2 linked regions of the Alloalcanivorax dieselolei B5 genome follow. Each later gene encodes a partner of the first gene's protein in a complex. Links are inferred from orthologs where the notes say so. Each region holds a gene or a part of one and is shown in the gene's direction. Other genes may lie near its edges.

Region 1 (3,502 bases):
CAGGGAGATCACCCGCAGGGTGCCGGGTTCCAGCTCCTGTGGCCTTGAGCGCTTGTGCCCGTGGGCTTCCATCCACTTCATTTCACCGTGGTATCCGGCGTCCAACCAGCGTCTCAGCCTCGTCTCGGCCTCTCCGAGGTCGATATCGGCCACGCCAAGCTGCTGGAAACCCAGCAGCCTGGCCTGTTCGGCCAGTTGTGTTTTGAAATGAGTGAAATCCATGGAGTGATCGAGAACTGTACGTGGTCAACGTATAATGGGCGATGTTCGCGACAGGATAGCAGCGATGACCATGGCACCGTTACCTAATCGACTTTACAGCGCTGCCCAGACCCGGGAGCTGGACCGTCTTGCCATCGAGGGCGGTGTCAGCGGTGCCACTCTGATGGCCCGGGCGGGACAGGCCGCCTTTGACCTGATGCTGCAGCGTTGGCCGGAGGTGCGTGAGCCGGCGATTCTGTGCGGTGCGGGTAACAACGGTGGTGACGGCTATGTGGTGGCGCGCCTGGCCCAGGAAGCCGGGTTGCGGCCCGTGGTCTATCAGTGGCGTCCGCTGGATCAGCTTGGCGGCGACGCTCTGGCCATGGCGGAGGCGGCCCGTGATGCCGGGGTGCCGATGCTGCCATTGAATCTGGACAACCTGCCGCATGCCGCGCCGCTCTTGGTGGATGGCCTGCTGGGAACCGGCATCAGCGGGGTGTTGCGCGAAGACATGCGGGCTTTGCTGCAGGCGCTCGATGCCTTGGGCAAGCCGGTACTGGCTCTGGATGTTCCCTCCGGCTTGTCGGCGGACTCCGGGGCCAGCGCCGGTGCCGTGTTGGGCGCGGATTGCACCATTACCTTCATCGGCGTGAACCGCGGACTGCTCACCGGGGTGGGGCCATGCCACAGCGGCCAGCTGGTGTTCTCCGGCCTCAACGTGGACGAGGCCGTGTACCAGGCCATACCCGACCCGGTTTGGCGGCCTACGCCCTTGGATCTGCGCCGCTGGCTGCCGCGTCGGCGCCGGGACGGCCACAAGGGCCATTACGGTCACGTCCTGGTGATCGGTGGCGATCATGGTTTCGCCGGCGCGCCGTCCATGAGTGCCCAGGCCGCCGCCCGTTGCGGCGCCGGTTTGGTCAGTCTCGCCACCCGCGCCGAAAATCTGACCGCGGTACTGGCCCGGCAGCCGGAAATCATGGTGCGGGCGGTGGAGGACGTGGCCGAGCTGGAGCCGCTGCTGGAACGTGCCACGGTTGTGGCGGTGGGGCCGGGGCTGGGCACTGGCGAGTGGGGGCAAACGTTACTGAAACGGGCACTGATGACGGACCTGCCGCTGGTGCTGGACGCTGATGCCTTGAACTTGCTGGCCGATTGGGGCGTGGACGCCAATGATCACTGGGTATTGACGCCCCATCCCGGTGAGGCCGGACGGCTGTTGGGCAGCGACAGCGCCACTGTGCAACGGGATCGCTTTGCCGCCGTGGAAGCCCTGGCCAGCCGTTACGGCGGTGCCGCCCTGCTCAAGGGGTTGGGTACTCTGGTGCGTGGCGGGGACGGTTGCGCTCTGATCAGCGACGGCAACCCTGGCATGGGCAGTGGCGGCATGGGCGATGTGCTCACCGGCGTCATCGCCGCGTTGCTGGCCCAGGGGGTTCCGCCGTACCAGGCCGCTGCCCTGGGCGCCATGGCGCACGCCCGGGCCGCCGACCGGGCCGCCGCCGAGCACGGCGAGCGCGGGCTGTTGGCCACGGATCTTTTACCGCCGTTACGATGGGAATTGAATGGAAAATAAACCAACCGGATCCCGCTATCTGGCGGACGAGACGGCCACCCTGGCCCTGGGCGCGGAATTGGCCGCCGTGCTCAAATCCGGCCAGTGCGTTTATCTGCTGGGGGACCTGGGGGCGGGCAAGACCACCCTGATGCGCGGGCTGCTGCGGGGGCTGGGTCACCAGGGGGCGGTGAAGAGCCCGACTTATACTCTGGTGGAACCCTATGAACTCAATGGCGTCCATATCTATCATTTTGACTTGTACCGGCTGGCGGATCCCGAGGAGCTGGAATTGATCGGCATCCGGGATTATTTCGACGGCCAAGGGCTGTGTGTGTTGGAATGGCCGCAAAAAGGCGCCGGGGTGATTCCGGCGCCGGATCTCACCGTGACACTGACCGTGCAGCCGCCGGGGCGTAATGCGAATTTGGAGTGGGCATAGCCGAACTATGGGTGTAAATCAGCGTAAGTCCGTCCGGGGAATGATGGCATGGCGTCTGCTCATCAGCATGCTGGGCGGCCTTCTGGCGATGGCGGCACAGGCGGCGGTGAAAGTGGATTCCGTGCGCATGCACCGGGCTCCGGATCATACCCGGGTGGTGTTTGACCTGCCGGATCCGGTGGAGCACAAGGTGGACATCCTCGCCAACCCGGATCGGGTGGTGGTGGATCTGATGGACACCGACTTCAACTTCGACGTGAAAACGCTGGATGCGGGGGACGGGCCGGTCGCCGATATCCGGGTGGGGCAACATGCGGACAAAACCCGCATCGTGTTTGACCTCAAGACGGCGGTGCGGCCGCGTACCAATCTGCTGAAGCCGGTGGCGCCGCACGGCTGGCGGCTGGTGGTGGATTTGTTCGATAAGGAGCCCGCGCCGGCGAAGACCATTCCCAAACCCAAGGCCTCGGCGGAGAAGCCCCGCGAAATGATCGTCGCCGTCGATCCGGGGCACGGTGGCGAGGACCCCGGCGCCAGAGGGCCTCGGGGCACCAAGGAAAAAGTGGTGGTGCTGCAGATCGCCAAGAAGATTTACAACATGATCAACAACGAGCCGGGCATGCGCGCGGTGCTGGTTCGTGATGGTGACTACTATGTGCCGCTGGCGGAGCGCCGCCGCATCGCCCGTGAGGACAATCACGCCGATGTGTTCATCTCGATCCACGCCGACGCCTTCACCGATGCCCGCGCCCGGGGCGCCAGTGTATTCGCGCTGTCCAACAGCGGCGCCACCAGTGCCCGGGCCCGTTATCTGGCCAAGATCGCCAACGAGTCCGACCGCGTCGCCGGGGTCTACGAGGAGGAAAAGGACGACTCCAACCTGCTCAGCGTACTGGCGGACATGCGCATGTCCGGTTCCATGGCGCACAGCCTTTATTTGGGGCGGCAGATCCTGCAGGAATTCAACGGTGTCACCAAGCTGCATGGAGACCGGACCACGGTGGAACAGGCCGGCTTTGCCGTATTGAAGGAGCCGGAAATGGTATCGGTGCTGGTGGAGACCGGGTTTATTTCCAACCGCGAGGAAGAGGGCCTGTTGCGCTCCAGCACCCATCAAGCCCGTATCGCCCGGGCGGTGACCAATGGCGTCAAACGCTATTTCCAGACCCACCCGGCCCCGAACAGCTACTTCGCCGCCCAGCGCCGGCAACAGGGGGATCAGTACCGTATCCAGCCCGGTGATACCCTGTCCGCCATTGCTCGTGCCCATCAGGTGTCCGAGGACGCCTTGCGTACCGCCAACA
Region 2 (3,078 bases), 230 kb from region 1 along the record:
TTGGGCTTGAGCAAGCCCATGACTTTGCCCATGTCACCCATGCCGGCGGCGCCGGTACTGGTGATGGCCTCGTCGATCAATGCCTCGATTTCGGCATCGCTCAGGGGCTGGGGCAGGAATTCCTGGAGGATCAGAATTTCCGCTTCTTCCACCTCGGCCAGTTCCGGACGGTTGGCGTCACGGTACTGACCGGCGGAATCCTTGCGCTGCTTGACCAGTTTATCGAGCACGGCGAGGGCGCGGGCGTCATCCACTTCGATGCGCTCGTCCACTTCGATCTGCTTCAGCGCCGCCATGGCCATGCGCAGAACGCCCAGACGCGCCTTGTCTTTGGCGCGCATGGCGTCTTTGGTGGCGTCGGCGAGCTGTGCTTTGATCGCGCTCATGGTCAAAGACCGGAAACGGTCTTAGTACAGACGCTTACGAGCGAGCTGCTCGCGTTGCAGCTTCTTCAGGTGACGCTTGACCGCGGCAGCGCGCTTACGCTTGCGTTCCTGAGTCGGCTTCTCGTAGTTCTCGCGACGGCGGACTTCGGACAGAACACCGGCTTTTTCACAGGAGCGCTTAAAGCGGCGCAGGGCCACGTCGAAGGGTTCGCCTTCTTTTACTTTCACCTGAGGCATGAAGTATCACCTACCTAAAAAGTGTTGAGTTGTGTGGGTTCCGCCACGGGCTCAGGTGGTCCCTCGGGGGCAAACGTCATGGGGACGGCCACCCAGGCGGCAGGGCGCGAATTCTACCCGCGACCGGCAGGTAAATGCAAATGGCGGCGCGCCGGGCTATCATGCCGGCCCTCGCCGGCGGGTGCGCCGCTGGCCGGATTCCGCTTTTTGAGGTGGCTAAATGCGCGTTTTGGGCATCGAAACCAGTTGCGACGAGACCGGCGTGGCGGTGTACGACACCGAACAGGGCCTGTTGAGCCAGGCCCTGTTCAGTCAGATCGACATGCACGCGGTCTATGGCGGTGTGGTGCCGGAACTGGCCAGCCGTGACCATGTGCGGCGATTGCTGCCGCTGCTGCGCCAGGTGCTGTCCGACGCCGGCATTGGCGCCCGGGAGCTGGACGGTGTCGCCTACACCGCCGGGCCGGGGCTGGCCGGGGCCTTGCTGGTGGGGGCCGGTGTGGCCCGCGCTCTGGCCTACGGCTGGGGCGTGCCGGCGTTACCAGTGCACCATATGGAAGGGCACCTGCTGGCGCCGTTGCTGGAAGACGACGCCCCGGACTTTCCTTTTGTCGCGCTGCTGGTCAGTGGGGGGCACTCACTGCTGCTGGAAGCCCGCGCCCTGGGCGAATACGTCCCTCTGGGCGAGTCGGTGGACGACGCCGCCGGTGAAGCCTTCGACAAGGCGGCGAAGATGATGGGGCTGGGCTACCCCGGTGGGCCGGCGATCAGCCGTCTGGCGGAGCAGGGGCGGGCCGGGCGCTTTCGTTTTCCCCGGCCGATGACCGACCGGCCCGGCCTGGATATGAGCTTCTCGGGCCTCAAGACCTTCACACTCAACACCATTCACGATCTGGGCGGCGCCACCGTGCTGGATGACCAGGACCGCGCCGATGTGGCCCTGGCGTTCCAGGAAGCGGTAGTGGACACCCTGGTGATCAAGTGCCGCCGGGCCATGCAGGCCACGGGCGCCAAGCGCCTGGTGGTGGCCGGTGGCGTCAGTGCCAATGGCATGTTGCGCGAGCGACTGGCTCAGGCCATGGGCAAGCTGGGGGTGAAGGTGTATTACCCCGGGCTGGCGTATTGCACCGATAACGGCGCGATGATCGCTTACGCGGGGGCGTTGCGGCTGGCTGCCGGCGAGCGTCAGGAGGGGCTGGGCGTCAGTGTACGGCCCCGTTGGCCATTGGCGGAGCTGGCGCGGGTGGATGCCCGCTGATACCCACCACGCCTTGAAAGGCTCCACTGCCTGGCTGGTTTCCCTCAGCAACTGAAGAATGGCGGTTTTCCGTTTTTCGCTGCCAACTGTCCACTGTCAATTGTCAACTCGCCGGGAACTAGCCTTTCTTCCTGAACCCCAATTCCTCGCCGCGCAGCAGTTTGGCCAGGTTGGCGCGGTGACGCACGATCATGATCACGGTCAGGGCGGCCATCGGCGCCGCAGCGCCGGGCAGCCAGAACCACAGGCAGATGGGCGCCGCGATGAAGGCGCTCAGCGACGCCACCGAGGAAATTCGCAGCACCCCGAACACCACCAGCCATACCGCACCGGCCACCAGGCCGCTGGGCCAGTGCAGCGGGAACAGCACGCCAAAGGCGGTGGCCACGCCTTTGCCGCCGCGGAACTGAAAGAACAAGGGGAACAAATGGCCGAGGAAAGCGCAGAAGCCGACCAGCGCCACGGCGAACGCTGACAGGTCCAGGGCCCGTGCCACCAGTACCGGGATCACCCCTTTCAGTACATCGCCGAGCAGGGTCAGTGCCGCCGCTGGCTTGCCGGCGATGCGCAGCACGTTGGTGGCGCCGGGGTTGCTGGAACCCTGGGTACGCGGGTCCGGATAACCGAATAAACGGCAGACCAGGATGGCGCTGGAAATCGAACCCAGCAGATACGCCACCGCGCATAAAGACAGCAACCAACCCCAGCTTTCCTGTAATGCCATGGCAACCACCGGCTATAATCCCCGAATCAACAGGCTGGACATTGTACACACAAGCCGCTTATCGCGCGTCACCCGGACCGAGGAACAGCATGGACATCGTTTATATCAATGATTTGAAAGTCGATACGGTGATCGGCATTTTCGACTGGGAGCGGCGTATCCGTCAGACCGTCAGCCTGGATCTGGAGATGGCCGCGGATATCCGCAAGGGCGCCGCCACCGATCACATCGATGACGCCCTGGACTACAAAAGCATCAGCAAGCGGCTGATCGCCTTTATCGAGGAAAGCGAATTCCAACTGGTGGAAACCCTGGCGGAGCAGGTGGCGGCGCTGGTGCTGGAGGAATTCAATGTGCCCTGGCTGCGATTGCGGTTGAGCAAACCAGGCGCCCTGCGCGGTGCCCGCGATGTTGGCGTGATCATCGAGCGCGGGGAGCGTTCCTGATGGCGGAGGTGTTTCTCAGTCTCGGCT

What was found.
Region 2: the proteins of tsaE (region 1) and tsaD are in contact, whole or in part, in a crystal structure (PDB 6N9A), measured with the Thermotoga maritima proteins. The link is inferred for Alloalcanivorax dieselolei B5 from one-to-one orthologs. Residues at the interface, in WP_004082108.1 of Thermotoga maritima: Leu37, Gly38, Lys46, Lys57, Val59, Lys60, Ser61, Thr63, Phe64, Thr65, Leu66, Met67, Val69, Pro71, Tyr82, Arg83, Leu84, Asp86, Asp88, Phe89, Asp93, Ile128, Asp130, Glu131, Arg134; in WP_004082750.1 of Thermotoga maritima: Cys10, Asp11, Arg49, His50, Leu82, Gly84, Gly135, Gly136, Glu154, Thr155, Leu156, Asp157, Asp158, Ser159, Glu162, Asp165, Lys166, Arg169, Leu170, Tyr175, Lys213, Thr214, Leu217, Tyr218, Gln221, Arg222, Asn324.

Annotation. Positions count from the first base shown.
Region 1 is NC_018691.1:814,361-817,862, forward strand. What follows is about bases 483-3,482. They hold tsaE (tRNA (adenosine(37)-N6)-threonylcarbamoyltransferase complex ATPase subunit type 1 TsaE), read left to right. Parts: upstream 483-1,766; coding sequence 1,767-2,198; downstream 2,199-3,482. Other genes in these bases: B5T_RS03770 (bifunctional ADP-dependent NAD(P)H-hydrate dehydratase/NAD(P)H-hydrate epimerase), read left to right, coding at 483-1,777; B5T_RS03780 (N-acetylmuramoyl-L-alanine amidase), read left to right, coding at 2,242-3,482. Also shown: tRNA epoxyqueuosine(34) reductase QueG, read right to left, coding at 1-222; more of B5T_RS03770, read left to right, coding at 287-482; more of B5T_RS03780, read left to right, coding at 3,483-3,502. UniProt on the Escherichia coli protein: Required for the formation of a threonylcarbamoyl group on adenosine at position 37 (t(6)A37) in tRNAs that read codons beginning with adenine.
Region 2 is NC_018691.1:1,045,232-1,048,309, forward strand. Bases 1-2,862 are described here. They hold tsaD (tRNA (adenosine(37)-N6)-threonylcarbamoyltransferase complex transferase subunit TsaD), read left to right. Parts: upstream 1-843; coding sequence 844-1,881; downstream 1,882-2,862. Other genes in these bases: B5T_RS04745 (GatB/YqeY domain-containing protein), read right to left, coding at 1-386; rpsU (30S ribosomal protein S21), read right to left, coding at 408-623; plsY (glycerol-3-phosphate 1-O-acyltransferase PlsY), read right to left, coding at 2,000-2,605; folB (dihydroneopterin aldolase), read left to right, coding at 2,695-2,862. Also shown: more of folB, read left to right, coding at 2,863-3,051; folK (2-amino-4-hydroxy-6-hydroxymethyldihydropteridine diphosphokinase), read left to right, coding at 3,051-3,078.